Regions from separate parts of the Ferdinandcohnia jepli genome, predicted to be linked through region 2. Evidence: predicted binding sites of a transcription regulator. Region 2 holds the regulator's gene; each other region holds the start of a gene.
What was found. The regulator Rex, encoded in region 2, represses fermentation and respiration genes when NADH is low (regulators of the CRP and FNR family bind a similar motif). The targets are predictions, from matches to a motif close to TTGTGAAATATTTCACAA.
Positions count from the first base shown of each region.

Region 1: AB3M96_RS08920 (DoxX family membrane protein) is a predicted target of Rex. The motif match lies at 3,254-3,271, and genes of this name have one in related genera.
Region 3: AB3M96_RS16040 (TIGR04053 family radical SAM/SPASM domain-containing protein) is a predicted target of Rex. The motif match lies at 8,607-8,624, and genes of this name have one in related genera.

Region 1 is NZ_JBFOKR010000007.1:83,568-94,677, reverse strand. Features, by position in the region: gene AB3M96_RS08940 (LLM class flavin-dependent oxidoreductase) at 4-1,056, opposite strand; gene AB3M96_RS08935 (staygreen family protein) at 1,333-1,782, shown strand; gene AB3M96_RS08930 (GlsB/YeaQ/YmgE family stress response membrane protein) at 1,837-2,091, opposite strand; gene AB3M96_RS08925 (nucleotide pyrophosphohydrolase) at 2,223-2,522, opposite strand; gene AB3M96_RS08920 (DoxX family membrane protein) at 2,729-3,229, opposite strand; gene AB3M96_RS08915 (LysM peptidoglycan-binding domain-containing protein) at 3,578-4,462, opposite strand; gene AB3M96_RS08910 (hypothetical protein) at 4,679-5,413, shown strand; gene AB3M96_RS08905 (GNAT family N-acetyltransferase) at 5,661-6,212, shown strand; gene AB3M96_RS08900 (hypothetical protein) at 6,285-6,908, opposite strand; gene AB3M96_RS08895 (response regulator) at 7,023-7,670, opposite strand; gene AB3M96_RS08890 (sensor histidine kinase) at 7,686-9,755, opposite strand; gene AB3M96_RS08885 (glycerol-3-phosphate acyltransferase) at 9,952-10,575, shown strand; gene AB3M96_RS08880 (S66 family peptidase) at 10,634-11,110, opposite strand, start outside.
Region 2 is NZ_JBFOKR010000027.1:39,542-50,137, forward strand. Features, by position in the region: gene groL (chaperonin GroEL) at 1-531, opposite strand, end outside; gene groES (co-chaperone GroES) at 585-869, opposite strand; gene AB3M96_RS21825 (CPBP family intramembrane glutamic endopeptidase) at 1,273-2,010, shown strand; gene AB3M96_RS21830 (YdiK family protein) at 2,014-2,217, shown strand; gene tatC (twin-arginine translocase subunit TatC) at 2,240-2,989, opposite strand; gene AB3M96_RS21840 (twin-arginine translocase TatA/TatE family subunit) at 3,006-3,191, opposite strand; gene AB3M96_RS21845 (redox-sensing transcriptional repressor Rex) at 3,230-3,868, opposite strand; gene moaC (cyclic pyranopterin monophosphate synthase MoaC) at 3,887-4,381, opposite strand; gene AB3M96_RS21855 (ABC transporter ATP-binding protein) at 4,518-6,452, shown strand; gene tsaD (tRNA (adenosine(37)-N6)-threonylcarbamoyltransferase complex transferase subunit TsaD) at 6,800-7,816, opposite strand; gene rimI (ribosomal protein S18-alanine N-acetyltransferase) at 7,809-8,264, opposite strand; gene tsaB (tRNA (adenosine(37)-N6)-threonylcarbamoyltransferase complex dimerization subunit type 1 TsaB) at 8,278-8,970, opposite strand; gene tsaE (tRNA (adenosine(37)-N6)-threonylcarbamoyltransferase complex ATPase subunit type 1 TsaE) at 8,970-9,425, opposite strand; gene thiL (thiamine-phosphate kinase) at 9,435-10,433, opposite strand.
Region 3 is NZ_JBFOKR010000014.1:118,457-129,566, reverse strand. Features, by position in the region: gene AB3M96_RS16080 (SCO family protein) at 1-226, opposite strand, end outside; gene AB3M96_RS16075 (cbb3-type cytochrome c oxidase subunit I) at 219-1,703, opposite strand; gene AB3M96_RS16070 (cupredoxin domain-containing protein) at 1,722-2,246, opposite strand; gene AB3M96_RS16065 (nuclease-related domain-containing protein) at 2,631-2,900, shown strand; gene AB3M96_RS16060 (amino acid permease) at 3,922-5,349, shown strand; gene AB3M96_RS16055 (twin-arginine translocase TatA/TatE family subunit) at 5,406-5,588, opposite strand; gene modB (molybdate ABC transporter permease subunit) at 5,832-6,485, opposite strand; gene AB3M96_RS16045 (Crp/Fnr family transcriptional regulator) at 6,662-7,369, shown strand; gene AB3M96_RS16040 (TIGR04053 family radical SAM/SPASM domain-containing protein) at 7,428-8,552, opposite strand; gene AB3M96_RS16035 (DUF5316 domain-containing protein) at 8,681-8,923, opposite strand; gene AB3M96_RS16030 (molybdenum cofactor guanylyltransferase) at 9,256-9,858, opposite strand; gene AB3M96_RS16025 (DUF2249 domain-containing protein) at 9,941-10,171, opposite strand; gene AB3M96_RS16020 (hypothetical protein) at 10,321-10,461, shown strand; gene AB3M96_RS16015 (hypothetical protein) at 10,480-11,110, opposite strand, start outside.

The DNA of each region.
Region 1 (11,110 bases), on a different contig from region 2:
TTGTTATTTTTTTTCTGCTTCCCATTTCGCAACTTCTTCGCGTACACGTGGGGCAACTTCTTTCCCAAGTAATTCGATTGCTCTCATAACTTGGTCATGAGGCATAGTTCCAACGGGTACGTGTAGCATAAACCTAGTTATCCCTACGTTTTTGCGTAAGTGAATAATCTTTTGAGCTACATATTCAGGGTCTCCAACATACAAAGCTCCATCAAAGCTTCTTGCATAATCAAAGGTTTGTCTAGTATAAGGTCCCCATCCGCGTTCACGGCCTAATTTATTCATTGCTTGTTGCGTTGATGGATAAAATTTATCTGCCGCTTCATCTGTACTATCAGCAATAAAACCATGTGAATGCGATGCTACAGGTAGCTTTGAAGCATCATGACCCGCATGCGCAGCTGCCTTTTTGTACAGTTCAACTAATGGTGCAAATTGAGATGGACTACCTCCGATAATTGCTAATACAAGTGGTAAACCTAGCAGGCCTGCTCGAACAACAGATTCAGAATTACCGCCACTTCCTATCCAAACAGGAAGTGGATCCTGTACCGGCCTTGGATAGACTCCCAGATTAGTAATAGCAGGACGGTGCTTCCCTTGCCAGGTTACTTTTTCAGATTCGCGAATTCGAAGTAAAAGGTCTAATTTTTCTTCAAACAGCTCATTGTAATCTGTCAAGTCATACCCAAACAGTGGAAAAGATTCGATGAATGATCCTCTGCCCGCCATGATTTCTGCTCTCCCATTTGAAACGGCATCAAGGGTAGCAAATTCCTGAAAAACACGTACCGGATCCGCAGAAGAAAGCACGGTAACAGCACTTGTTAACCGTATCCTTTTGGTCTGAGGAGCAGCTGCAGCTAGCACTACTGCTGGAGACGAAGCTGCATAATCTTCGCGGTGATGTTCGCCAACACCGAATACGTCTAAACCAACTTGATCAGCAAGTATAATTTCCTCAACCACTTCACGTAACCTTTGTGCGTGACTTATCACTTCACCTGTTTTTACATCAGGTGTTGTTTCTACGAATGTACTTATTCCTATTTCCAATTAAGTCCCTCCAGCCTCTTCCTTAACGAATATATCGTATTTTTAGTAATTTTTTACTATCTCTATTATTTATTAAAGTTTTCGCATAGGCAAATTTCATGCAATCGGAATTTAAAATTAAGCTACTTTCTACAACCTGCAACATATTAATAAACTATAAATATCATAAGGAAACATTCCTATATCAATTAAGCTTAAGGGAATTATCTGTCTTAAGTTATAGTTGAATAAATAGTTACTTATGTAATCCAATTTAAATCAAGGGATGTGTAGAAAGTGAGCAAATTCGATCCTAACAAGCTCTCTGTAGAGTTCAGAAATGGAATTACAGCTACATCACCTATATTACAAAGAAAATACACTCTTACCCATTCAGATGTTACAGGAGAACTCTTTTTAACCCTTGGCCTACAATACGCTTTAGATAAAATCAATTCTCAAAGAGATGAAGTACTTGGAGAATGGAGATTAACAAATGGACAGTATTATTACCACGTTTATTTATATATAGGTGAAAATATCGATAAAAATACAGCTGCATTTAGATACTCTATTTTCAAACGTGAACTACCCTTAGCCTTGAAAGCAATTCGTTATGGAGATAGAAGATTATTTGCCGCATATCCTCATTTAGACTTTGCACCTATTATTGTTACTTTTATGTCTTCTTACCCACAATACAACAAAAGTGAAAATTGGGGGCACTTTCTAACTTATAAAATCTGAGAAAAAAACTACCTATCCTCTTCCATTTTAATGGAGTAGACAGGTAGTTTTTAGTTATTTTAAAGCTTTTGATATTGCACCCAATATTACAACAACAATAATAGCTCCTAATAGTGCTGGGACTAAAGAAAAACCTGCTATCATTGGACCCCATGCCCCAAATAAGAGAGGTCCGAGCCAAGCACCAATAAAGCCAGCTACAATTGCTCCCGCCCAGCTACCAGGTGTATCAAACGGTGATAATTTTCCGGCTACCGTTCCAATTATCATTGCAATAATTGCTGAAAGAACTAAACTAACAATGTCCATGAGTATTCTCCTTTTTTGATAGCTTATGCGTTCTTTCTTTTATCGGTATGGACATTAACACTAATATATGATTATTAGGCAGATAAATATAGTTACTAAGATATTCCCTTCAATTTTGCTTAGGAATACCCTTAAACGGTTTTCACCGGATACTTTAATGCATTTTTCTCCATTTTCTTATATACTTCCGCTTCTAAATCAACATCCATCTTATTTGCTAATTGTAGTAGGTAAATCAAAACATCAGCCATTTCTTCCTTAATATTCTGCCTGGTCTCTGAGACTGCTTCTTCACTGCTTCGCCACTGAAAGTTTTCAAGAAGTTCACTTGCTTCAATTGAAACGGAAATGGCTAAGTCCTTTTCATTATGATATAGAGTCCAACCTCTTTCATCACAAAACTCAATAATTTTCTTTGTCATTTCTTTCATAAAGACATCCCCCAAATTATGTAATATATCCTATTCTATCACTCGATAAGGGTTTGGTTATATTTTTCTATTAGAAAACTCGGCGATTGCCTAGCCTTTAGGCGACCGCAGAGCCGTAGTTACACTTATGCAGATAGGAAAGAATTTTATGCTTTCCTATCTGCCAAAAAAGAAGGTTCCCTGTATAGGAAACCTTCTTTCTCAAGTTAAGCAGCATTTACTGTGTTTTCAGTTTCATTGTTGTTCATTTGTTTTTTAATGAATGGAATTGCGAATCTATCAACTCCGTAGTGGTAGCTTGCTGCTCCAACAAATAGTAGTATTACCGCTACAGTCATTAGTATTGGGTTTGTGCTTACTGTTCCTGCAAGTAAGAAGTTTAAGTTCATGAATGCACCTGCGATAAGTGCCGGAATTGTTGCAGCACCTAGTATTAATCCAAGACCAACTAATACTTCTCCCCAAGGAATTAACACATTGAATAACTCTACGTTCGGTACTGCAAAACCTTCAAGGAATGCCGCGTACCATCCTTGTACTGCCGGGTGATCTCCACCAGCTTGTGCAATGGCTCCTTGTAAGAAGCCTCCTGCATCGAATCCATCAGTCATTTTATGCCAACCAGCCTCAATCCACTGAATTCCTAGCCAAATTCGTATTATTGTCCAAAGTACTGCCATTTTAGGTCCTTTTAAGAATGTTCTCATCATAATCTCTCCCTTTATTTCATATTGTGAAGTTTTTCACAAATGTTAGTAAAAAAATAATGGTATAATAGCTGTCAGCTTTAGTTGTAGTAGTTTGTGAAATGTTTCACTAACTTTCTACACTCTTACTATACTTCAGATTTACACTAAATACAATAGACTTCACAAATAATTCACATTTAATAAGTTAGCAATAGTGGTTAATTAATTTTATGTTTTGAAAAGCCATTGCAGCCCTATTAGAATAGACGGTCCACACGAACGAGGAGCAATAAAAAGGAGCGATATCCAAATTATTGTACTCACTCCTGAACGTGTTTTTAATACATATTGTTCTATAAACTCCAGTTACAAAAGCTGTATCGCACCGTAGCCAACTCTTTCAATATATCCAACCTCACCGGTTTCAAGATTTTGTATTAACTCAAACGTAGCCAATCTTCCCGGTGGTATAACCTCTCCAGTTGGGCTTGGAATATACCATCTTATAACAATAACTGGTGTTCCTCTTGAAATACTTGTGCTTGAAGAACTAACATCTATATTTCTAAATAGCAGCGTATCTGAAGTTACAACGTGTACCCTCTTAGACCATCTTTGTACAAGTTGAAATCTTTTTACAGCCAATGATGCTAGTTCCGCAACATTTTGGTCAGGATCTTGAGTTGCCTGTAATAGAAGTGTATATGTCTCACCACCCGTTGATATTCTTCCAAGACTCATTACAGCATGATAACGTACTTCCATACAAGGATGAGTGAGTAATCTCTTAAGATATGGCAACGCTCGGATTCCAAGTGATTCCCATAGAAAAGAACCAAGATAATAAACCCCATATAATCCAGCAGAGTTTAAAAACTCGCATTCATCCTCAGTGATATTCCATGTTTCAAATAATTCAGTAGGATTTGGCTGATTTACTCCAATAAGCAATTCCTGGCCAACATATATCTGATTAATGTTTTTTATCTGATTTGCTTCCGCAACTACCTGGATACTTTGTGAAAACTGTGAAGCTAAACACCATAACGAATCACCCACATTAACTACATAATAAGGTGAGCCGCCCGCCTTTGGTAAATCAACTTCTGGATTTGGTATTATCAATGGCTGTCCTATAAAAATATAATTCGGGTTACAAATAATATTAGCCCCAATGATTGATTGAATGCTACTTTTATACCTGTTGGCAATTCCAAACAATGTATCTCCCGCCTGTACTATATATAACATATTTTTCCTCCTCATCTGCCTATATCTTATTCATGAGCAGTTGAGAAGGTTAACTGTTCATTATTTCAGCTACTTTATTTGGTAGTAAGGATTTCCTTTAATTTCCATGTGAATCATTCTCAAATACACATCCAAATATTTCCGTCGTATAACGAACTGAAATTCCAACCAGTAGGGTAATACTAAAAACAATAACCTTGAAAGGTGGGATTTTTCATGTCATTAGAATGGTTTGACAGAGTCATTGGGGAATTACAGGATAATCTTGAATCAATATGTGAGAAATATGATCAAGTTGGACAAATGTCAGTAGAACGTGGTTCAAAGCATCCTCGGATTGAGTTTTTTACAGAAGTGGAAGCTGATATTGAAAGAGACTACTTTTGCTCTCTCTTTTTCGACCCAAATAATGAAGAATTTTATATGGAAACCGTTGACCCTGAAACTGGTCATCTAAGCAAAGTAGTGTTACCGGACATCGAGGACATTGTTGATGCTGTTCACGAAAGCTTTCATAATTATATGAATGGAGATATGGGTGAAGTATCATACACAGTTGAAGAAGATGACTATACTGGAGATACTGAATTAGTTTATGTTTCTGATGACGAAGATGACGATGATATCCTTTATATGGACGATGAAGAACTACAAGAATTAGAAGATAACGGCGAGGTTACAATTTACGATGAGATTGATGTGGAATGGGAAACACCTGAAGTAACTGCCTATTATGAGGAGAACGAAGTGGAGGTCACCTACCAATTCGGAGTGATTCAAGAAACTGGTGATGGCGTTTTAAAAAGAATAAATCGTATTTGGACAGAAGAAGACCAATTACTTAAGGATGAAACAAACTTTATTTTCAGTAAAGAGGAAGCTGGTACAATTATCGCTATGATTGCAAGCCACTTAGATTCTATGGGAGATGTTGGAGACTACATAGATTAACCTATAATACCTCTTCTTTTTTTACTGCTCTTACCTATTGGTAGGGGCTTTTTTTATTGGAGCTGGTCTAAACGCAATCTTATAACTTTTTTATTACTTCCTTCACTACCGAATATGACTTTTTATTTGTATTCTACTATATATGGCAAACAACACAGATTTAACTAGTGGTATGGTATATAAATATCGCCATAGAAATGCACTATAGTATTCTAGTAAAAATACAAAAGAAAAGAGTGAAAGTTGTATGTTTATTAGTGCAGTAATTGAAACTGAACGGTTATTGATTCGCCCATATCAACAAGAAGATGCAGAATCATTATATAAAATGACACAGGAACCGGGACACTTTAACTATATGCCAGAAGTTCCTCCTGCAAATTTACAAGAAATAATGAACTTGATTACATGGTCAATGAACTGCAATGCAAAGAATACAAAGGAAAAGATATATAAATTCAATTTATCTGTTTTTCTAAGAGAAACTGGTGAATTTATTGGAATTAGCGGTTTAGGACCAAACGATTTAAATCCAGAAGAAGTTGAACTATATTATAGCCTGACTCAAAAACACCAAGGTAAGGGGTATGCTAAAGAAGCCGCCAAAGCTGTTTTAGATTATGGCTTTGAGACAATAGGGCTGCCTAAAGTGGTTGGAATCGTTCACCCCAAAAATAGCCCTTCTCTCAACATTATAAAAGTACTCGGTATGAAGTTTGTAAAAGAAGTATCCGGTCAAGTTGAAAGTCTTAAAGACCATAACAGTTATCATTTATATGAGATATGGAAAACAAACTAGAATATAAAATTCTAGTTTGTTTCTAATAACAAGTAAATTTGATGTTGGTAACACATTTCCTCATTTAACTTGTTAACTAGTTTTGCCATTTTTCTTTAATAAGGTTACTCCAAAAATGCCAAACACTACATATAGGTAGGCAGGAAAGTTATAGAAACCAAACATTGGTGCGATAAGGAACAATGGGAGTATAAGGGCCAACATGACAGCTAGCCATGTCGGAAGTATTTTAGCTTTCCAAAAACTTAGAGCTGATAATAATGGGCCGATCAAACTCAATAGAACTAATGGAAAAAGGTATCCAAAAGGGTCTTGATCATAAATAGTTGTAACAGCTTCAAAAATCTCCTCTTTTGTTCCTGCACCTTGTAAGACCCATGGATAAGCAACTAGCCGAATTACTGGCTGGATTATATCAACATATATTAAACCTAGACCAGTTATAGGATAACCGATCCACCCCCATAGACGTAAACCTTCACTTTGGCGTAAATAGATACCTGATAAACCTAAAATTACAAAAGGAATACCGATTATTAATAGCGTATCAGATAGTAATGCTTGACTTATAAACTGTTCAATTCCAGATTTTGTGGTTGGTTCTTGTGGTTTAAGCAAATGACCGACAGCCGAAATCAAAGAACCAATTATTAATAGGAACCCTGTCATTTTAAAAAAGCTTTGTGAAATTTTCATTCTACCTATCCCCTTTATGTGATATTTACAGTTCTAAAATATCACTCAAGTTTTCCCGCTGTCATGGGAGTTTGCACCCGACAGGGGCAGGAACTTTTCAGGGCATATCCGGGATTAATACTTTTTCTTACCCATACCTTCATTTTTCGCATGGGCTATTGCTTCTGCACGATCTGCAACTTGCAGTTTACTATATATATTGGATATATGATTTCTAACAGTTTTTAAGGTAATCCCTAGTAATCTTGAAATCTCACTGTTATCTTTGCCTTCAACGATTAGTTCAAGAATATCACGTTCCCGCTCAGTTAATTGTGGAAAAACAAGTGTAGGTAAAGGATTCACATTTTTAAAGAATTCTAACATTCTAGCTGCTATTGATTGGCTAAATATAGATTCTCCATTTGCTATCGCATGAATTGCCCGAATTGTTTCTGTACGATTAGCCCCTTTCAAAAGGTAGCCTCTTGCCCCTGCCTTCAGTGCTGAAAAAACGGAATCGTCGTCATCAAACATTGTCAGGACCAAAATGCCGATACTAGGGTTTTGCTTTGTAATAATTCTTGTAGCATCAATTCCATTTTTTATCGGTAAGTTTAAGTCCATTAATATAACATCTGGTTGTAATCTCAGAGCAAGCTCAACAGCTTCCTCACCATTCGTAGCAACTCCGATAAGTTCTGCATCGTCTGTAGATTGTAAGAGAGTTGCTATTCCTTCACGAAACAATGGATGATCATCAACTACAAGAACCTTAATCATATTGTCACCCCTTCTTTACTGAATTGGGATATCTGCAAGAATGATAGTCCCTCCTGTTTCTTGGGAATATATTTTCAAGGATCCACCAAGCTCCTCTGCCCTTTCCTTCATTGATTTTATTCCAATTCCATACTGTATCTTCTCATGAAGCCCTTTCCCATCATCCCTGATGACAAGTTGAAAAGTATGGTTTAAAGAGATTTCTATATTACAAGTAGTTGCTTCAGAGTGACGTATTACATTCGTTATTGCTTCTTGCATAATTCTATAGACCGCTACCTCTAGAGCAGCAGGAAGTAACAACTGAGTTGCTGGGGCGTTTAATGTAAAGTGGATGTGACTTGTTTTATATTGGGAGAGCAACTCTTGAATGGCTGAAATAAGTCCAAGTTCATCTAACGAAGACGGGCGTAAGGAGTATACAATTCTCCTAATATCCTGTAGCAATTGTTTTATTTGGATATCCATTTCTTGTAGTAATAATTTGGATTTCTCAGGTTCCTTTTCCATGAAGCTATTAGCAACATCCATTTTTATGGCTAGACTTGCTAAGCTAGGTCCTAGCCCATCATGTAAATCCCTGCGCAAACGTCTCCTTTCTTCTTCACGGGCATTAACTAATTGTTGCCTTGATAATTGCAAATCCTTATGCAGCATAATGGAATGTGCTAAAATACCCACTTGTCTCGCTAAATCTTGAAGTAAGTTCTTATCAGACTGACGATAAGGTTCAGTAGATGAACGGTGGGAGAGTATGAATGAACCCATTTCCTGTCCTTGATGGACCAAAGGAATGTTTAAACAAATGGGTAGTGGTTCTCCAACCTCAGCAATAGTATGCAATCCCTCTTTTTCTTTTAACTGAATTGCTACATAGGGTATTTTTAGAGCATGAGAAATTGTTTTTGCTACGTTTGGAAGAACACTATCTGTATCTCTTACTGCTTCTAAAACTAAATTTAACCTACTTAATATGGCATAAGGATTGTCACTCTCTCCATAGATCAATCGATTAACCAACATTTGAAGCTTTTCTTTTATAGGGTGGAAACAAACAGCGATTATACCAGCAGTGATAATTGAGGCAAGAACATTCTCCTCTGTTTGTAACATTTCACTAATAAGTCCGACTATGCCTACATAAAACAGAATGACAAATAAACTGAGTAGGCCGTATAGAATAGTTCTATGAATGACAATATTTATGTCCCAGAGTTTATATTTAAAAATGGAAAACGCTATTGAAATTGGAATTAGAATAAAGCATCCCGCATAAAGAAGCTCTGTGCCTATTTTTAAAATAACACTTAATTGGCCGATAAAATTTAATAACACCAAAGCAATAAAGTAAATTGCAATACTATAGATGTACCATTTCATTTGCTGTCTGTGTATCTGATTGGATACCTTCACATACCTGTATACCTGTGAAAAGACAAGACATATATGGAGTCCTATCCAACTACCTATCCCCAACCAGATTGGCCAGACTTCAACATCAAATACACTACCCGGAAAATAGATAGACCCTATTCCAACAATAAACCAAACTAGTGCTGCTAAAATTGACCAACGAGGAACAAACTTCCCATCAGGGAGAATCAAAAATAAAATTAAGTAAGTACCTCCAAAGATATTTACAAGATGGTAGATCACATTCAATTCAGGAAATTCAGTAGGAAAGTAGTGGGAAATCCCTACTCCAAGGGATAAAAACACTAGAGAAACGTACAAATTAAACATGATTCTTTCTGTTCGAAAAAGCAGCAGAACTGATAGGATGATAAATACTATGGTAACCAAAATATCTAAGGCTATCATAAATCCTGCATAAGCTTTTAGAGTTAGTCCCATTTCCTTAAGCGCTTCTACTTCGCCTACATTTAATTGACTCGTTTCCAAACATCCATTATTTAAAGATTCACAAACAGTTCTGTATGCTTCTGTCCTTACAGGTAAGTCCATTATAAATAGATAAATAGAAAATACAGCCATAACAAGCCAGGCTAATCTAGACAACCATAAAAGGACTTGTGTCTTATTACCTAACACAACGGACAACTCTATTCTTGGTTTATCACCCATACACGCTCTCCCACCGTAATTTTTTTATCCCTAAAAGTTTATGAGATTATTGGTACACATAGACTTAACTGAGTTGCATATTTCTATTGATTAGAGAGTAAAATTTACAACCAGTAATCATTTTTACCTAATGCTCTACCAATTTATTTATGATTCAGTATAATAAAAGGGTATAAATGGAAATGGGGTTGGGACTATTTTACTTTTTATCTGTATACTTATTGGTTATTTATTTGGCTGCATCCATGGTTCAAGCATCGTCGGCAAACTTAAGAGAGTTAACATTAAGGAAAGTGGCGTTAAAAATGCAGGAGCTTCCAACACCACAATTGTTCTAGGTTGGAAGTACGGGATTATTGTCGCTTTAATTGATATTGGAAAAGGTGTATTACCTGTTTTAATTATGAAAATTTGGTTAAGTAGCTATGTTCCTGAAGTAGATTTCTACTACCTACTTGTCTTTTTAACAGGAGCTTTCGTTATTATCGGACATAATTTCCCTGTAAACATGAAGTTTAACGGCGGAAAAGGGACTGCATCGATGATAGGAGTTGCATTTGCAATCGATTGGAAGGTTGCCTTAATTGGTTTAGCACTATTACTTATTCTTACTATTATTAGCGACTACCTTGTTATCGGTGTTCTAGCAATGTATCTATCCTGGGTCATTCTAACTTACTTATTTGGTTATCCATTATACTCAACACTTATTACGATTTTTTTAACAATATTATGTATATATAAACATATGGAAAATTGGAAGCGAATACAAGAAAAAACCGAAACCAGGATTTCAAGTATGCTTAAATTTGGTGCATAACGCAAGTTACTTTCGCAAAATAAAAGCCCTACTCCTAATTGGAACAGGGCTACTTATCTTATATAAAAGTTTGTAAAACCTTACCTTTACCGTCTTTAGTAGTCACCTCAGCGTATGCCCCATTTATGAATGTAATCTGTGGTGGTTGATGACCGCAATCAATATCATAAATGATTGGAACATTGAGTTCTTCTGCAAGTTCTTCATAAACATCCAGAATCGTATAATTATCCACTGGCATATCCGCGCTACTTCGGCCAAACAAGATACCCGAACAATTATCAAACCAGCCTGCAAGCTTCATTTGTACAAGCGATCGCCTAACATCTGCTGTATTTAATTCACAGTTTTCTAAATACCAAAGGATTGGTTCCCCTTTTAGAAATTTCTCTTGAAAAGCTTTTACATCCCCTACAGGTGTACCTATAATATGACGAATTACATCTATACACCCACCTAACAGCCTGCCTTTGACATGTTCATCTTTGGAGGAAACGGTCTTCCAGGTTGTTTGCTCTGTTAAATGAAACACACA
Region 2 (10,596 bases):
TTCTTCGATAGTGATAACACCGTCGTTTCCAACACGTTCCATAGCTTCAGCAATTAACTGACCAACTTCTTTATCATCAGCAGAGATTGCAGCAACCTGTGCAATAGATTCTTTACCTTCGATAGGTTTAGAAATTGTCTTTAACTCTTCTACAGCTACCCCTACAGCTTTTTCAATACCTTTACGGATAACCATTGGATTTGCACCAGCTGTAACGTTTTTCAAGCCTTCACGAATCATAGCTTGAGCAAGTACAGTTGCAGTAGTAGTACCGTCACCGGCTACATCATTAGTTTTGCTAGCTACTTCAGCAACTAACTTGGCACCCATGTTTTCAAATGCATCTTCTAATTCGATTTCTTTTGCAATTGTTACACCGTCATTTGTGATAAGAGGTGAACCGAACTTTTTCTCAAGAACCACGTTTCGTCCTTTTGGTCCTAAAGTTACTTTTACTGCATTTGCTAGTGCATCAACACCGCGAAGCATCGAACGGCGAGCTTCTTCACTAAATTTAATTTCTTTAGCCATTTATAAAGACCTCCTCAAAGATTTAATTAAAATAGTATGATATAGTCCTGCTATTAACCTACAATAGCTAGAATGTCGCTTTCACGTAAAACTAAGTATTCAGTACCTTCGTATTTCACTTCAGTACCAGCATATTTTGAGAAGATAATGCGATCACCGACAGCAACCTCTAAAGCTACTTTTTCACCGCTATCTAGTACACGACCTGTACCAACAGCAACTACTTTACCTTCTTGAGGTTTTTCCTTTGCAGAATCCGGTAAAACAATTCCACTTGCAGTCTTTTCCTCTGATTCAACTAGTTCAATAACAACGCGATCACCTAATGGCTTTAACAAGTAAAACAACCTCCTCAAATAAATTTTATTAGATAGTTTTGTCCTTTTATTAGCACTCAAACCACTTGAGTGCTAACACAATTATTATATTAAATAATCTCTATTTTTTTTGCAAGTATTTGAATGCAAAAATTTTAGAAAAACATATTTTGTGTCTCCAATAATGAAGGAAAACCATTGTTTTCAATCTCTAAATCAAACTGTCCTACCTATCTATCCTATGTAAATGTCAGGAAAAATAAACCAGTATTTTAAATTTATTTAAATGCCTCTATGAAAATTTGGTTTTGCATAATACTAATAGATAATTATGAATATATGGTACAATACATAGCGTGTAATACTTGGTCCTGTTGTTAGTTTTTTACCGAAAAAAATCTATTTTTTTTAAAGGAGACTTACATTGAAAGCACGATATTGGTATGTCATTCTAACTTATATAATCATGCAATTTTCAGGTATAATTGGTATCCCTCTTTTACTTCTTCTTGGTATTGGTGATGGATTAGATCCTGAATCTGGGCAAAATACAATTGTTTCATATTGGACAGTTATTAGCTTTGTCGCAGCACTACCAATCGTTTTATTTTTCTTACGACAAGATATAAGGGATCGCCACGAAAATCTTTATCGTTCAACAAAAGGTGAAGCTTTTGGATGGGCAATTGCAGGTATTTTTATGGCAATGACCTCTCAAGTTATTGCAGCCAATATTGAGATTCACCTGCTAGGAATTGAAGCTGGTTCAGAGAATACCCAGCAAATCATGGCTCTTGTTAAAACCTTACCATTACTAATAATCGTTGTTTCCGTTATTGGTCCAATTTTAGAAGAAATTATCTTTCGACAAATTATCTTTGGATCATTGTATAAGAAATTCAACTTTTTTATCTCTGCATTAATAAGCTCGTTAATATTTGCAGTGGTACACATGGATTTTACACATATTCTAATCTATACAGCAATGGGCTTCACTTTTGCATTCCTTTATGTAAAAACAAAACGTATCATCGTTCCGATCTTTGCACATGTTGCGATGAATACCTTTGTAGTAGTTGTTCAAACAATTTTTGCAGATGATATAGAAAGGATTATGAAGGAAGCTGAGAAGATACAACAGACGTTTATTGGAGGATTTTAATTTATGCGACGAACTTCACCCTTTGCGATGGGTATCATCTATTTATTAATGGGTGTACTTTTTACTTATATTGCAATAGGAAGTGCAACTGAGACCGTATGGAACTTTTCCACCATTTTATTAGCGCTAGTTGCTACATTTGATTTCGGAATAGCCATTCGGATGTTTGCTTTACACAGTAAAATTAAAAAAATGACAAAAAAATAGCCTCCAATTAGGAGGTTATTTTTTATTCGATATTATTCGCAGCCTGCATTTCGGCTTTCAACACTTTTCGATAAGCACTCTTAGAAACAATAATACTAATTTCATAAAGTCCAAAAAGCGGTACCGTCACCATTAAATGCGATATTATTTCTGGAGGAGTAATTAAGCCTCCGATTACTAGTAAAATAAAATAAGCATATTTACGGACTTGTGCAAGAAACATTGGTGTAACAATTCCAAGTCTAGTTAAAAACATGATTACTACTGGTAATTGAAACAAAAATCCAAATGGTAGTGTAAGTTGTAGTAGAAATTGAAAATACTCATTAATACCAATGACTTGATTGATTTCAAGTCGACTTGCTAATCTTCCCATGAAATTTACAACAAACGGGAAGAGAATAAAGTATGAAAATGAGACCCCAAGTAAAAACAAACCTACTGAAATAGGAATATAACTTAAGGTTACTCTTCTTTCCTTCTCATATAATCCAGGGCTAATAAACGCCCATAGCTGATAGAGTACGAAAGGTGAAGATATAATCAATGCAATAATAAACGCAAATTGCATATATATCTTAATTGGATCAGTCATACGGAAAGCATTCATTGTTAGCTCTTTAGCTTCTTCTGCATTTTGCAAATAAATAATTAAAGGCTCGGCTAGAAAAAAGCTTCCTAGCGCAACAATGAAGAAGAAAACGACTACATAGATAAGTCGTTTTCGTAGTTCTCCTATATGATCATAGACAGACATTTCTTTTTCGCTCATGTGACTCATCCTATCATTACTTCACATCTTGTGTCTTTTTATCGTCGTCATCATCGTCATCTGCTAAACCTTTTGTTGCGTTTTTAAATTCACGCAATGTATTACCCGCTGCTCTTCCTAACTGAGGTAATTTTTTTGGTCCAAAGATTAGCAAAGCCGCAAAAACAATCAAAATAATACTACCGAATCCTAAGCTCCCCATTGTGAGTCACCTCCTCAAAAGTATTTTTCTCTATTTAATTATTCACCTGAATAATGCTTTAAGAAATAAACAAGCGCTTGTAACTCTACCGCCAGGTCAATGTGATGAACCCTAATATCATCCGGTACATTAATTCTAGCAGGTGTAAAGTTTAAGATACCCTTTATCCCTTTATTTACTAAGCGATCAGTAATTGGTTGGGCTGCACCGACCGGCACGGTTAAAATTGCTACTGTCACATCATCAGGAAGCATTTCTTCAAGATCATCTAAATGATGGACTTTTACGCCTCCAATACTGGAGCCAACCTTATTATAATCCACATCGAACGCAAGCTCAATTTTTGTGTTATTGTTTTTTGAAAAATTATAGTGTAAAAAGGCAGTTCCTAAATTACCTACTCCAATTAGGGTAACCTTTGTTAATTCATCTTGGTCAAGGGTTTTACTGAAAAATGATAATAAATAGTTTACATTATACCCGTAACCCTTTTTTCCCAGAGCACCGAAATATGAAAAATCCCGTCGAATGGTAGCTGAATCTACCTTTACCGCATCGCTTAATTCAGACGATGATACTCTTTGCTTACCTGAGGCATGAAGATTTTTTAAAAACCGATAATAGAGTGGTAATCTTTTGGCTGTAGCTTGTGGTATTTTTGATTGATCAAGATTCACCTGACATCCCCCGCTAATTTAACTATTTAATGATTCCCTTTTAAAATCTCCGTTCTTTCCACCTGTCTTTTCTGCTAAATAGGTTGGTCCGATAATCATGCCTTTATCAACCGCCTTACACATATCATACACAGTTAACGCACAAACTGAGGCAGCTGTAAGAGCTTCCATTTCAACACCAGTACTCCCTTTTGTTTTAACAGAAACCGTAATTTCAAGTTTATACTGATCAGTTCCCACTGACCAACCAAATGATATATCAACACCTTTTAATGAAAGAGGATGACACATCGGAATGAGTTCAGACGTTTTTTTGGCAGCCATTATACCTGCCACCTGTGAAACAGCAAGGACATCTCCCTTGCTAATTTTATTATCTACTATTTGCTCGTAAATTGTTTTGTTAACTGTTACACTCGTTTTTGCAATCGCTGTTCTAACAGTATCTGATTTTTCACTAATATCAACCATTTTGGCGCGACCTTGCTCATTAAAATGAGTAAATGAAGACATCTTAAAAAACCTCCAATAAAACTATACACTATTTTACCACATCTGTCTTACGAACATCTGTGAAGAATGTCATTGCATGTTGCTCTATTAAGATAATACAGATAAACTATTTATAGGAAACAAGAGGTGAAAAAGCATGATATTACTACAGGTAAATCAGCTCAAAAAATATTTTGCTGCTGATCTTATTTTATCCAATATAAAACTAGAAGTACAATCCAAAGATAGAATTGCGCTTGTTGGAAGAAACGGCGCTGGGAAGTCAACATTATTAAAAATTATTGCTGGACAGATGTCCTATGATAGTGGCGAAATTATTAAGCCTAAAACTGTTACCATTGATTACCTTGCTCAAGACACTGGGCTAGAATCTAGCCTTACCATCTGGGAAGAGATGTTAACCGTTTTTGCTCCACTTCGCAAGCTTGAAGAAGAACTGCGAAATCTGGAAGTTAAAATGGGGGACCCTTCAGTCTTTGAAAACCAGGCTAGATATCAAAAATTACTTGAGGAATATGATCAATTACAAGTTGATTTTAAAGAGCAAGGTGGGTATCAGTACGAGGCAGATATTCGCTCCATCTTACATGGCTTTAATTTTTCTGAGTTTGATTATTCAACTTCTATTTCTACCTTAAGCGGTGGTCAAAAGACTAGATTAGCGTTGTGTAAGCTTTTACTTTCAAAACCAGATTTACTCATTCTAGATGAACCTACAAACCATCTAGACATCAGTACACTTACATGGCTTGAACAGTACCTGCAAGGATACCCGGGTGCTCTACTCATAGTCTCACACGACCGTTATTTTCTTGATAAAGTTGTAACGCAGGTTTATGAAATCTCAAGAATGACAAGTACCAAGTTTGTAGGGAATTACAGTAATTATTTAAAGCTTAAAGCAGAAAACTATGAGCTTGAAATGAAGAAATATGAGAAGCAGCAAGATGAAGTAGAGAAATTAAAGGAATTTATCGCAAAAAACCTTGTTAGAGCTTCTACTACAAAACGTGCTCAAAGTAGAAGAAAACAACTTAATCGAATGGAGCTAATGGATAGACCATTAGGAGATGAAAAATCAGCTTCCTTTCACTTCGAGATTGAAAAGCAAAGTGGGAATGATGTATTAACAGCTAATGACGTTTCCGTTTCCTATGAAAAGGACAAGCCCATTATAAAAAATGTCAACTTCTCTATCTATAGGGAAGACAGCATTGCTTTAGTTGGGCCGAACGGAATAGGGAAATCCACTTTATTAAAAGCAATTATTGATAAACTAGACCATGTAGACGGTAGTTTCCGTTTTGGCTCTCATGTAACTGTCGGTTACTATGACCAACAGCAAGCAAACTTAACTTCTAATAAACGAGTTTTAAATGAGCTGTGGGATGAATTCCCACTTAAACCGGAAAAAGAAATACGAACTGTACTAGGTAATTTTCTTTTTTCAGGAGACGATGTACTTAAAACTGTTTCAACTCTAAGTGGCGGAGAAAAGGCTCGACTTGCTTTAGCGAAGCTCATGTTAGAAAAATCAAACTTTCTTATTCTAGACGAGCCAACAAACCACTTGGACCTCGATAGTAAGGAAGTCTTAGAAAACGCCTTAGTGGATTACCCTGGAACTATCTTATTTGTATCCCATGACCGATACTTTATTAACCGAATAGCTACAAAAGTATTTGAGTTATCCACAGAGGGTCTTACAGAATATCTCGGTGACTATGACTATTATCTAGAGAAAAAGGAAGAAATGGACGAACTAGCTAAGCTGGAAAGCCAAGATAACAAGTCTATTAATAAAGTGGTTGTTCAAGAAAAGACTTCCTACGAACAAGAAAAAGAAGTAAAGAAACAAGAACGCCAACGCAAACGCAGAATTGAAGAAATCGAACTCGAAATTTCTACCCTCGAAGAAACGATTGAAGCAAATGAGGAACTGCTATGTGATCCTGAGGTTTATCAAAATCATGAAGAAGTTCAAAGAATTAATGAAGAAAATGAGAAGTGTTCTGCTAGACTTGAAGCATTAATGGAAGAATGGGAAACACTTCATGAGGTTAGCAGTTAAGGTCACTATATAAGTCTTAAGGCATAGTCTTTGGTTTCGTCCAAATACCACCGTTTGCATTCTAAAGTTATCCCCAACTCTAACAAAAAAGAGTTGGGGGTTTTTTTATTACAAGATAAGTCAAAATTCGACCTCTATATTAAAAAGTTTTCCACAATTCAAATAGTTATACACGGAGTTGTCCACATTATCCACAATTAGTGCGGATTTTATCCACAAAAAATGTCCACATGTCGAATCTTAGAATAAATATGTTTTTTTATACTTTTCCACAACTGTTGAAGAATTGTGGATAATTTATCAACAAAAAAGGTCCTGTTAAAAGGACCTTTTTACTAGTCGTCAGACTACCTTTCTATATCTAAACCCGGATTAGCATTCAGAGCATATGAGGAACGTTTCCCTTTCTCATATAGTACACTCCCAACAGCTGCTATCATGGCAGCATTGTCCGTACATAGAGAAAGTGGAGGAATAATTAATTTCATATCATCCACCGATGAAAACTCTTTTTCCAAAGCATGGCGTAGTCCCTTATTCGCTGCAACGCCACCTGCAAGTAAAACCTGTTTCACTTTATATTCTTTTGCAGCTTTCATAGTCTTCGTTACTAGTACATCAATTACACTAGCTTGAAAACTTGCTGCCAGATCTTTGGGATCAATAGACTCCCCTCTTTGTTCAGCATTATGAAGGGTATTGATAACAGCTGATTTTAATCCACTAAAGCTAAAATCGTACGAGTTTTCCTCTAGCCATGCCCTTGGTAAATCGATTGTAGGTGATCCTTCATGAGCTAACCTGTCAATATGAGGGCCACCCGGATATGGTAGATGTAAAGTTCTAGCTACCTTATCGTATGCCTCACCTGCAGCATCATCTCTTGTTTCCCCAATCACTTTAAAAGAACCATGTTCCTCCATATAGACAAGCTCCGTATGCCCTCCAGAAACAACAAGAGCTAATAAGGGAAACTCTAGTTCTTCAATTAAGCGATTAGCATAAATATGACCTGCAATATGATGAACACCAAGAAGCGGAATATTATGAGCAAATGCTACAGCCTTAGCCGCATTCACTCCTACAAGCAGTGCCCCTACTAATCCAGGTCCTTCTGTAACGGCAATGCCATCAATATCTTGAAAAGATACATTCGCCTGCTTCATCGCTTCATCAAGAACAATCGTAATTTCCTCCACATGATGTCTAGAAGCGATCTCCGGTACTACTCCTCCAAACCGTTTGTGGCTCTCAATTTGAGATGCTACAACATTTGAAAGTATTTCCCTTCCGTTCTTTATGATTGATACAGCTGTTTCGTCACAGCTCGTTTCGATTCCCATAATTATCTGGTCTTTACTCATTTAAATTCACCCACATTACTAATGCATCTTCTAGATTATCTGTATAATAATTTTTTCGAATCCCACCAGGCTTAAAACCTAACTTACGATAAAGCGATTGAGCAACATGGTTTGAGACACGGACCTCTAAGGTCATTGTAACAGCACGATGTTGCATTGCTAAAATTTTTACCTGCATTAATAAAGCTTCCCCGAGCTTCTTCCCCCTATAATCAGGCAAAACAGCGATATTCGTAATATGAGCCTCATCTAAGATAAGCCACATTCCGCAATATCCTATAACCCGATTATTGTCGGTCATAACAATATACTTTGCAAATTGATTATGAACAAGTTCGTTATAAAAAGCTTCTCTCTTCCACGGTACAGTAAAAGAAGATTCTTCTACTTTTAGAACCTCATCAATATCATCCAACGTCATAAAACGAAACAATACTTGTTCTGTCATTAGATCCTCCATGTTACCCCTGCCTTTTTCCGAGCCAATTAGCCTCCGCTTCTGCCATACGAATATAGTTTGGTACAAATGTATGAACATCCTCAGGCTCTCTATTCCTTCCAAGTAAAGCGAGTTCACTTGGTCTAGGATTCCAATCTGTATATGGTGCAACATATGCAAGTTCAGCTAATCCTGTTTTTATTTTTTCTTCATGTATAGGTAAATCGTTTCCGATAAATAAAACCTTTGTTTCTTCACTTTTTAATTCAGTTAGCCAATCTGTTAAAAGAATAATTTGATCTGATTTTTCACAATACAAATCTTGGCCATGGTATCGATAGAGTCCTGTATACACTTGTCCTCTTCTTGCATCAAAAATCGGGGATATAACACCGTCAAAATACCTACCATTGGCGGCCACGACTTCTAAGCTAGAGACACCTACTAATGGAATATTCAATGACCAAGCTAGCGTTTTAGCAATTGTTACCCCAATTCTAACACCTGTATAAGACCCTGGACCTTTAGCTACAACAATCTTTTCAAGTTCATTTGCCCGTATACCACATTCTTGTAACAGCTGTTGAATTGCTGGCATGACGCGAACCGAATGATTTTTAGGAAGATTGGTTATAAATTCGCCTACAACCTTTTCCCCTTCAAGCAGCGCAATCCCTAAAACATAATTTGATGTATCTATTGATAATACTTTCATTAGATAAAAATCTCCTTACAAAGTTCTTGATATCGAGCCCCAAAAGGTGTAACAGAAATTTTCCGTGAAGTATCACCTTGATGCTCAATTGATATGATAAGTCGTTCATTGGGAAGTTGCTCTTCAATAAGATGGGCCCATTCAACAACAGTGACTCCATCCCCTTCAAAATATTCATCAAATCCTAAGTCCTCATCACTATTTTCAAGTCGATAAACATCCATATGATAAAGGGGTAAGCGACCTTGATACTCTTTAATAATTGTAAATGTTGGACTATTCACTGTCCTTGTAATACCAAGACCTTTTGCAAGCCCCTTTGTAAAAGTTGTCTTACCTGCACCTAGATCCCCTTCAAGCGTGATAACATCACCAGGCTGTAATTTTTCAGCTAACCTAAGCGAAAAATTCAAAGTTTCATCTGGACTGTTTGTAACTAGTTCATAATTTTCCATTACCTCACCCTATTTTGTAAAATGGTTATATCCTTTTCTATCAATTGTATAATAAGTTCCATCTCTATATAGATAAACGATTGGTTCACCACTTGATACAGTACCAATCTTTTTAATAGGCAGCCCTGATTGATCAGATACCTTTTTCACATGTTGCCAGTCAGTAGGTGACATGGTACCTACCAACTGAAAATCTTCTCCACCATATAAGGCATATTCAAGAGACTTGCTTTTCGCCACTTCTTTAATAGACTCGCTATATGGTATCAGTTCTTCGTTAATCGTAATAACAACTTGACTAGATTTAGCTATTTCGTTAGCCTCACTAGCTAAACCATCACTTATATCATTTAATGACACTCTTTCTAGTTTAGACAAAGTTCTACCAATCTCAACCTGCGGCTCTGGATATTGATGCTTCGATACAAGATTTTTTTCGTGCTCAGAAAATGAAAACTCTTTTCCTTTATGTAAAAGTAGCTCTAACCCTGCAGCAGAATCACCGAGAGTGCCAGTTACAAATACAATGTCCCCCGGCTTAGCATTACTTCTTAAAAGGTGTTTGTCCTTCTCTACTACTCCAAGAACAGTCACTGTTACTGTTAATGTATCCGCAATTGAAACAGTATCACCACCAATTAAGTCCATTTTATACTTATTTGCCAGCATTGCCATACCATCGTAAATAGATAACAGATCAGCTTCACTCCACTTTTTTGGAATGGCAATAGATACTAAATAAAAAGTTGGAATGCCGCCCATTGCAGCAATGTCACTTATATTTACGGCCAACGCTTTATACCCTACTTGGGAAGGTGACATTGTATCAGTAGTAAAATGAACACCCTCTACCATTGTATCCATACAGATAACTTGCTCCATATCTTGTACTGGACGAAAAAGAGCTGCATCATCTCCAATTCCAGTTAATAGACCTGTTTGGAACGTTCGCACTGGCTTTATTCGATCAATAAAAGCAAATTCATCTTGAATTGCCAAGTTATTCACTCCTATATACATAAACTATAGTGCAACTCTTTGTAAACTTGAGTTCTAGTTAAAAAAATCCTTAGGACTACTCCTAAGGATTCATGTTGTGTATTTAGTTTACATTATTTCAACAAAATCTTCAAAAATAGATAGCAAATTTACATAATATTTGACTAATCCT
Region 3 (11,110 bases), on a different contig from region 2:
ACGTATACATAAAGGTTAAAAGTAAGTATTTTCCCTTGAAATCGTTCAAATTTAAACTTTCACCATTTGAATCTATAAGAGTTGCTTGCGGAAGTTGAGGCTGTTCATCCTCCAACTCAAGTATACGTGCAGCCTCTGCTGTAAATGCACGAAAACCATCCGTCCCTCCCCAAAGCAAACTAACACCTGCCACAATTGCAGAAATGATTCCAATGATATTACGCACGGTGACTCGGACCAATCTTCTCTTCGAACCGACTACCTAATGATCTTGAATAATTCCAAAAACGAACCACAAATGTTGTAACTGCTAAAATTACGAAGATACCAAATACAGCACCCATACGGTCATATTGAATCCACTCGGGGAAATGCTCCGCCCACCTTCGCGGTGCACTTACTTTTCCTGAGAAAAGGAATGATCCACATAGTCCTAAGAAGAACATGACATAAACCCAGAAGCTAATTCCATCTAATGCTGTTTCTTTTTCCTTACCGCTTTCTTTAGCTAAGTAATACATAAATCCAAATAACATCGCTGTTGCCCCCAGCCCCATATACATATGAAAATGACCCGGTACCCATTTTGTATTGTGCATAACATGGTTGATTACAATGGTTGCATCAACAATTGCCGGTACAACTCCAAGAACCCAACCAAACATTGATAGAAAGATAAATGATGAAGCGATATCCCATTTAATACCTGAACGGTAAACAATCATAAGTGCGCCGTATGCAGTTACCACTAATACCGGTAATCCATTTGCATATGATAATGCCTGTCCCAAAATGATCATCCACTTAGGCATTGCAAAGTCCATTAATAAATGATGAGGATAGATTATAATTGTAAATAACGTAGAACAATTCCATGCAATTAAGAATGGACGATTGGCTTTCCAAGGACGATTTGTATATTTGGATAGAATCTCGTAAACTGCGATAACTCCCATATATATAATTGAATTAGCAAATATATGTCCAAATGCATATGTTAGGTTTTTTGCCAACAAGGGATCTATCGTAATCGTTGGAATAAAGATATTAATTAAACTCATCACTAGAACAGTTGCTCCAGCTAATAATGCTGTAATATTAACAATTGACACCATTGTACTTGCAACAACTGCAGCTGGCGGCCCATAGCCTTTTTCCTTTCCAAAAACAATCGACCAACCTAAACCTCCGCCTAAACTGCCATATTGTTTAATAATAGCTCTAGCAACATCTAAATATAGTAATAAAAAGCCAACACCTATTAATAGCATTCCGAATAAATAAAGAACAGCACCTTCAACTGCCCACCCACCAGCAGAGATAGCAGGTAATGGATATAGGAAAGTCCATCCTCCAGCGAAACCAAAAACAAATATCCCGATTAATACCAATATTACGCCAACAATGAAAAAGAGAAAGTTAGCAATAAAGATGCTCTTACTTAACTGAACATACTTACTTAGGAAGTACCACATAACTGCCGCAGCTGCCAACGCTGAGGCACCTACCATCCCTGTTCCGTGGACAGTTAACACTTCATAAAATAGACCTGGATCAATATTAATCATCTTACCTTGTGCCAGCAGCATGAGTACTCCGAACACCATCATCAATAAAATGAAAAGACTTCCTGTTAAAAGATACAGCACAATCGTCCGATTTTGGGAGGAATTAATTGCTCCCTTTGAATTAATTACAGACATTTAAAAATTCCCCCTCACTTAATTAGTCACCGTTATTTCACCAATCATTAAATGATGGCCTAACCCGCAGTATTCCATGCAAAGAATCTGATAGGTACCTGGCTCTGTAAATGTATAATAAACATTATTTGTATACTCAGGCATCGCTTGTGTTTGAGCTAATAGATTCATATCCTTGTCATAAATGCCAAATCCATGATTCACGTCATTACTCGTAATATGAAATTCTACCGGCTCTCCAACCTTGAACTCTCTTTGACTCATATTCCAACCAAACTGAATCGCTGAAACATCAACGATAACTGGATTTTCATCCTCACCATATACCGGTCTCTCAAATGGTAGATCAGACAATGTAAAATAAGTAACTGTCCCCATTGATAGCAAAAGTACCGCAAAATAAACATTTCGAAAACGGTACCATTTCTTCTGAATCCCTTCATATTCCTTCCTTCTCCCTGTATTCAAAACAACAAATAGAAAAACAAATAAAATAAATACCATTAATATCAATGACACATACCAAGCAGCTGTTTGGTACAAAGAAATCCCTCCTAAATAACAATGAAATATTTCCTCTCTAAGCTTGTCATATTCCTGGAAATCAAATCTGTTAAGTTGGTCACATTTTTATAAAAAGTTCGGAAATTGGGGTTGCTTTTTTATGTTATGGTGGAAAGGAAGTTTCTGTTTATGTGAATAAAAGATTAGTAATTTGAGTTGGAATAAGGATGTGATATTTTGAAAGTTCCAAAGGTTGCAGTTTGCATGACCAATTAATTTGACAAAGGATGTGTTGTTTTGAAAGTTCCAAAGGTTGGCAGTTTGCATGACCAATTTTAATTTCACAAAGGATGTGTTGTTTTGATTATTAAACCCCGATTTGAACCTCCAGAATAAGTGCTACTTCGCTCTCTTCGTTCTCGAATGGTATTATCTGAGAAATACCCAAGAAAATATGTGACTGCTGAAAAAGGCTATCAAGGTGAAGTGCTGTTTGATCAAATGATGCAAAGCCTCTCAATTGAACACCTCATTTTAAATGACCTATTACTCGAAGTCGGCAACACTCACTTTCAGATTGACTCCCTTCTCATTAGACAAAATAAAATTCACCTCTACGATGTAAAGAATTTTGAAGGCGACTATTACTTAGAAGGTGACAAGCTTTTTACCAGTTCCGGTACAGAAATTTAGAACCCCTTGCTTCAGTTACAGCATAGTCAATCCCTTTTTAGACAACTACTACAGCAGCTTAATGTGAACTTTCAAGTCGATGGATCGCTCGTTTTCGTAAATCCCGATTTCTATCTCTATCAAGCACCATTAGACCTTCCAGTTATTTTTCCATCTCAAATAAAACGCTTTTTGGACAATCTAAATATGCGGCCTTCGAAACTATCAGGTAAGCACCAACGGTTGGCCGAGCAACTACTGCCTTTGCATATTGAAAATCACCTTTTTTACAATTGCCTGAGTATACGTTTGAGGCGTTAGAAAAAGGCATTTTGTGTGGGTGTGGGGGATTTATGGAGAAATATAATCAATATAAATTGGTGTGTAGGAAGTGTGGGGCTTTCGAAAGTAATGAATCTTATCTTTTGAGAACCGTGGAAGAGTTGCGCCTACTATTTCCAGGTAGGAAAATAACAACAACTGATGTATTTGTGTTTTGTAGGGTTTTTGATTATAAAAGAACTATTTTAAAGGTACTTTCAAAAAACTATCACCTTAAACAAGAAGGCAAAAAATCCTATTTTGTGAGGTTTGCAGATTAAAGTATTTATAAAAACTCGGGTCTGCTCTTTCAGGTGGCGCTTCAACTACTTTTGCCTTGAGCACCACTCGATTCTTACTCTTTCGGGTGGTGCATAGTCTTCTTTTACCTGGAGCACCTCTCGTATCTTGCTCTTCCGGGCGGTGCTTCCACTGTATTTGCCTAGAGCACCACCCGCTTCTCTCTCTTTCGGGTGGTGCTTCCACTAATTTTCCTTAGAGCACCACTCGCATCCTCCTCTTTCGGGTGATGCTTCGTGTCTATTATTCCCTCGAGCGCCACCCGTATCTACTCGATGTACTAAGCTACCTACACTATTCTGTTCTATAGATGAATAACCCCAATTCTCTCCTAGCATAATAAAGCTATGGCAAACTTTGGCACCTTAGAATTTTCAAAGGAACACATAAGGTACAGTGTTTTTTAGAGAGGACTATTTACATGAATCAAACAAAAAGTTTAGGTATATGGTTATTGACTGCGTTAGTAGTTGGAAATATGGTGGGGTCAGGGATCTTTATGCTCCCACGTACATTAGCAGAAGTTGCAAGCCCTGCAGGGGTTTTACTTGCATGGGGATTAACCGGGGCAGGTGTTTTGGCAACTGCCTTAGTATTTGGAAATTTAATTATTCGGAAACCTAATTTAACAGGGGGACCACAAATCTATGCAAAAGAGCTTTTTAAAACAGGGTCACATGCTTCTATTTTTTCTGGTTTTATTTCTTCTTGGGGATATTGGATCGGGAACTTTTCGGGTAATGTTGCAATCGTCACAACATTTGCAAGTTATTTGTCGACTTTCTTCCCTATCCTAACAAGTCAAAGAAATCTGTTTACTGTAGGAAATTTTTCCTTAAAAGTGGGTAACACCCTGATTTTCATTGTCTGTACTCTTTTACTCTGGGGGACTCATTACATTATACTTCAAGGAATTGGGAGTGCGGGAAAACTAAACTTTATAGCAACGGCAGCAAAAGTTATTGGGTTTTTACTATTTATTATTATTGGTTTGTTTGCCTTTGAAAGAAGTAATATTGGTCCATTTGTTGCACCTAGGTTTAATGAAGCAGGTCAACCTATTGGGTTTCTAAGCCAAGTTAATAATGCTGCAGTTAGTACATTATGGGCATTTATCGGGGTCGAATCTGCTATGGTCTTTGCATCAAGGGCTAAACGGGAAATTGATGTAAAAAAAGCTACGATACTTGGACTTTTACTGGCCCTTGCAATTTATCTTGCAATTAGTCTTTTAGTTATGGGAATGTTGAGCCAGGAACAGCTCATTTCCTCCGAAAAGCCTTTAATTGATGCGTTTGAGGCAGTTCTCGGTCCAATAGGAGCTAAGCTACTTGCGGGATTAGGACTAATTAGTCTTCTTGGTTCGACAATTGGGTGGATTATGCTTAGTGCAGAGGTACCCTATCAAGCTGCAAAACAAGGCTTGTTTTTGCCGGCCTTTTTAAAAGAAAATAAAAATGGTATCCCGACTTTTTCCTTGCTATTGTCCAACATATTAGGTCAAATTTTTATTTTTTCAACAATCTTTAGCACCATCTCTGCAGCCTTTGATTTTGTCATATATATTGCAACTTTGGCATACTTAATACCTTATTTCATTTCTTCAATTTTTCAAATTAAATTAGTTATTACTGGCGAAACATACGACCTTAATAATAGTGGTAGAAAAACTGATGGGGTAATCGCTTTTATTTCAACGATTTATTCAATATGCGTCATTATTGCAGGAACGGCAGACATAATTACTTTTACGTTGGGTATGGGACTTCTTTTGACTGGGGTATTCTTTTACCCAGGTGTTGTAAAATATGCAAGGAATAATCTTACTGCGAAAAAGGATGTAGACTAGATTTTGCAATATATTTTAGGATATAAAGAAGAGGGTATATCATACCCTCACCCTCATTACTTTATATCGTTTGCTTTCTTCTCTATTTCATCATCTTCCATGATGCCTTTTGTAGCACGTTTAAACTCTCGAAGTGTATTTCCAGCAGCTTTACCAAGCTCAGGAAGTTTTTTTGGACCAAAAATAAGTAATGCAAAAAATACGATTAATATTATCTCTCCCATGCCTAGGTTACCCATAAAAATTCCACCCAACTGAAAACTTTAATAATAACTGAACTTTATTTTATTCCTATATGACTTTAATTACAATCACTAAAATAACATTTATTTTTTCTCCCATTTTTGACGTCACCAAAATTAGAAAAACTCGGCGATTTGCCGAGCCTATAGGCTCAGCAGAGGCCAGTTTTCACTATTTTATGCTTTCCTATCTGCAAAAAAACACCCCAAAGGGTGCCACAAGTAAAAACAAACTCCAAGCTATTTTATCAAATAAGTACTCGCCAGCATTAAAAACGAGATAACAACTGTTGTAATTACCCACATCCATGCAAGATTCATGTTGCCGCTGTCGATGGCTACGTAGATAGCGGTAGGCAGGGTTTGAGTTTTTCCTGGTATGTTTCCGGCGAACATGAGGGTTGCGCCAAATTCCCCTAGTGCACGCGTAAAGCTTAGGATAAATCCGGTAATTATTGCTTTTATTGAAAGTGGTATGGATATGAGTAAAAACACTTTCCACTCATTGGCTCCGTCTACTCTTGCTGCTCCTTCGATGTCTATGTCGACTGATTGAAATCCTGTTTTTACTGATTGATACATAAGAGGGAATGCAACGACGGTTGATGCGATTACAGCCGCCCACCAGGTGAACATAATTGGTTGCCCAAATATTGCTTCTATCCCTTTACCAACTGCGCTGTTTCTACCAAAAAACACGATTAAGAAGAAGCCTACAACGGATGGTGGCAATACAAGTGGCAGCATTAGAATTGTTTCAACGAATAGTTTTCCGTTGAACCTTTTACGTGACATCCATCTTCCTACTACAAGGCCAAGTAATAAAACAATGATGCCTGCAGAAATTGCGACGGTTATTGAAAGTTTTATAGGTGACCAGAATAATTGTTCCATATATAGACCTCAATTGTTAGAAATTGTTCAAAATACCCTTCAGACCTTATGTACCAAAGGAAAATTCAGTTTCTACTAGATTCGCAGTGATTTTTCTCATTTTCAGTTCATTGACTAACATTATATTATCAATTTAAATCAAAGTATAGCATGAACTGCTCAGAAGGGTGGTACTTATGAACCAGGTTAAAACATATCAAAAGCCAACTCTTTCTACTGAATTGAATGAACTTTTGAAATCGGCCAATCAAGTCATTAAGATAAAAAAAGGTTCTTATTTATTTCAAGAGGGTATGGAAGCGACAGAGCTCTATCTTATTTTATCTGGTAAGGTACGGGTAAGTAAGGTAACATCTGACGGTAATGAGTTGTCTCTACGTATTTGTAGCCAAAGTGAAATTGTCGGGGAACTTACGTTATTTACTGATAGCCCAAAATACTTGTTTAATTGTTCTGTTTTAGAAGATAGTGAGGTTGCTGTTATTCAAAAAGATGCACTGGAGAAAAAGCTTTTTGAAAATACAAAGCTTGCTTTTGAATTTATGAAGTGGATGAGTGATCATTTTAGAAAAACACAAACGAAGTTTCGCGACCTCGTACTTTTAGGGAAAAAAGGTGCATTGTATTCAACACTTGTTCGAATGACGAATAGCTACGGTGTAAATACAGACAATGGAATCTTGATTAACCTTCATTTAACAAATCAAGAGCTTGCTAACTTTTGTGCGACCACCAGAGAAAGTGTAAATAGGATGTTGAATGAACTTAGAAGCAAAAAAATACTTTCCGTCTCAAGAGGATATATTACGATTCATGACCTCCAATATATTAAAAATGAGATTCATTGCGAAGATTGCCCGGTAAAATACTGTAGTATTGAATAAATTCATATTTCTGTCTCAAGTAAAAGGAGCTACCAATCATTCTGGTAGCTCCTTTCTTTTATGATAATGTCTTTTCTTTTTTACGAAGCGCCTCCGGAATGTAAACACAGAATGGTTCACTCTCCATATAGTCTCCAGTCATTGCATATGCACGTGAACGTGATCCACCACAAACATGTCTGAACTCACAAACTCCGCATTTCCCTTTATATTTATCGGGATTACGAAGGTCTTTAAAAATAGGTGACTCTCGGTATATTTCTGCTAATGGAGTGTCTCTTACATTCCCAGCCTTGATAGGCAGTAATCCACTTGGATACACGTCACCGATATGAGAGATGAACACAAACCCGTTGCCATCATTAACACCTTTTGGTGCTCTTCCTAAACCATCAAATTGGCCAGTCTTCCCTTGCATTAGAGCATCTTGATATTGAATTTGTTTTTCTTTCTCTTTTGTTTCACGCATTTTTGATTGAATAACAACTCGGCGGTAATGTTGAGCAGCCGTTGTTTTTATATCAAATTTCACACGTTTACTTAAGTCGTATAACCAACGGAATACTTGCTCATGTTCCACTGGTGAAATCATATCAGAGTCTTTTCCTCTACCTGTTGGTACTAGGAAAAATACACTCCATAACACACAATCTAAGTCTTCAACTAATTTTTCCATTTCTTCTAATACATGAATATTATAGCGTGAAATAACAGTATTGATTTGAATAGGAATTTCAAGCTCGTGTAAATATCTAATTGCATTCATTGTTAGTTCAAATGAGCCTTTTGTTCCACGGAAGTGGTCATGTATTTCTGCAGTCGGACCATCTAAACTGAATGCCCAACGTGCTAACCCAACTTCCTTCGCTTTTTCAATTGCTTCTTTAGTAACGTTTGGTGTTGCACTTGGCGTCATAGATACACGAACGCCTTTTTTAATTGCATAGTCTGCAATATCATATACATCAGGTCTCATCAGTGGATCTCCACCTGTGAATACGAGCATTGGATTGTTCATTTCGTAAATTTGATCTATTAAGTTCTTGCCTTCTTCAAATGATAATTCTCTTGGATCCCTTGTATATTGAGCTTCTGCACGGCAATGTAAACATTTTAATTGGCAAGCTCTTGTAAGTTCCCAAATTACTATAAATGGATCTTTATGAAAGTCTCTTTCAAACATGAGGCAAACCTCCTTTGATAATGTCCACATTTTAACACTATTACTGAGTGAGAAATGTGAGGCATATCACAGGTATAGGAGGAATTCAAAAATTGTTCAAATTTGCAAGGGTATGTTGCTAGAAGAAACTACACATGAATGAAGGTTAGCACTAATGCTACAAAAAGATTAGGAGCTCCTAAGAGGAAAAGAGCAAACGCATAGCGATTACGTTTTGTTCTTTCTATTTTATTTTCACTATAAAAGTTAGTTCTCATTCGGTCCCTACTGACAAATGAATCAGATACGATACCTGCGAGTAGGAAGCAAATGATTCCAATTGTCCCAGAAATAACGGAATACGGTTCAAATTCTTGAGTGGTAAATCCCATGATGAGCAAAGCCCCAGCAATAAAAATCCCTACTACGAAGCCTACCCTCAGATGACATCCCTCCCTCCAAAAGTATCGTGTATTGTTATTCTATAGGTTTTTTCAGCAAATTATGAGCAATTAGCTTGGTTTAATTAGGTATTACTTATAAAGAAAAAACCTGTAGAACAAATCTACAGGCGTGTATGCATGTGCATACGTTTAGATAGTGAGGAAACGTTTCCAACCTTATTCGAGTAAAATGAGGATAGAAACGGAAAAGGCTATCCTCCCCTCTAACTTGGTTGTAGCTTTATTATATTCGGTGTCGTATTTTCATGTTGTGAGGGATATCACATTTCATTTTGTTTTGCTTTTTCGTACTCACTTTGATGATTAATATTATCGAATTCTTTTCCATTCATACTTAGATCGCTATTTGTAACATACCGGACACTACAAGAATCTAATAAGAAACCCATTTTATACTGCCCCTGGTTTAATAATTTTTCAATTTTTTCTTTTACCCGATAATGGTAGAGTCCAATTAATGGTTGTGTTCTTCCGTCAATTACTGGTATTACTGCATCTATATTTTTCTCTAATGTAAAAGAAAGCATTTGTTCAATAAGTTGATTAGTTACAAAAGGTGTATCACATGGTAAAACAACATACCAGTTTCCCTTTTTTTGTGACATAGCAGTGAGAATACCAGCCAAAGGTCCATTCCCCTTATATTCAGGCAAATCCTCTATAATAGTAAAAGAAGTGTTTTCTTTAAACTTTTCGATTGTGGCTGGGTGACTTACAATAATAATGTCTTCCACAATTCCTTCCAGAGCCCCTTGTGCATGTTCAAAAAAGTACTTATTTTTAAGTTGAGCAAATGCCTTGTGAGTACCAAATCTTCTCGACTCTCCACCAGCGAGAATGATACCAATTCGTTTTTGTTCCAATCTCAAACATCCTTTAGTTTTTTCTCTATAGTAGCACGTAAAAAAAGAGACTACCAAATCGGTAGCCTCTTAGAATGCATTATTATTTCTTACCAATTGCAACTCGCCATACCTCAGGTCCTTCTTCAAGGTACTCCCAAGTGAATGAGTCACTACGCTCCATCATAAATTGATATTGTAATGGTCTTGGATCATGGTCATTTGTTAATTCCATTATTTCACCTGATTGAAGGCTATCGAATGTTCTAAAGATTGTTGGGTGCTTATCCTTTGGTGCGAAATCAGGTGCGTTTACTTTTGCTGCAAATACCATTTTGCATTCCTCCTAATGTTTTATGTGTTAATTGTACAAAGGTTTAATTCAATTTGTTGTGAAACTTATCACTATGTACATATGTTTTTTATCATACGCTTAAAAATCTATGAGATAATGTTAGTAAATCATAAATCGAGGTGGATCTATTGAAAGAACTAGTGGGAAACTGTTCTGATTGTGGAAAGGAGATTTATTGTTTAGAAGGCTTTATTAACGGTGTTGTTTCTGATGATAAAAAAGAGCTTCGGTGCTTTGTGTGCGCAGATAGTGAAACCAAAAATAAGTAGGATTTCTCCTACTTATTTTTAATATTCGGCATCGAAATTAAACAGCTTTGCTAGTTCGATAATTTCTTTTTTAATAGCTTCATTATCATTAAAAGTAACCCACTCCATTTGATTGCTATAAAGTCTATATATATATTTTTCAGTTACTATTGAAAGTTTAACTCCCCCGTATTCTTTTTCAGTTGCAGGTTCTTGTAGAACAGCTCGTTTGTTTCCAATTCTTATTTCTTTTGTTTTATATGTTTCAGTAGGGTATTTATCATGATTCAGTTGCAACCTAATTGCTTCCTCAATGGAACCACTCTCGTTACTTTGAGTATCTATTGATACAAATCTTCCGGGAGTAGTTGTTGCATAGGTGACAGACATATTTAAATGGGTATTATCATAATGGCTCACATAAATTCCTTCTGTTTTCCCTAATAATGAATCTATACTTTTTTCTGGCTCGGTAGGGAAAACGATATACTTCTCACCTTTTTCTGTTAATACTGGTATTTCAATGCCCGTCTCAAGCTGCTTATACTGAATTAAATCCCCAACTGCTTCCTTTCCATCTGTTGATTTAATAAGTTCACTTAAAGAGGTATATTCTATTACATTAGTTTGAACAGCTAGAAAAAATAAGAAACCAGCCAATAAAAAAGAA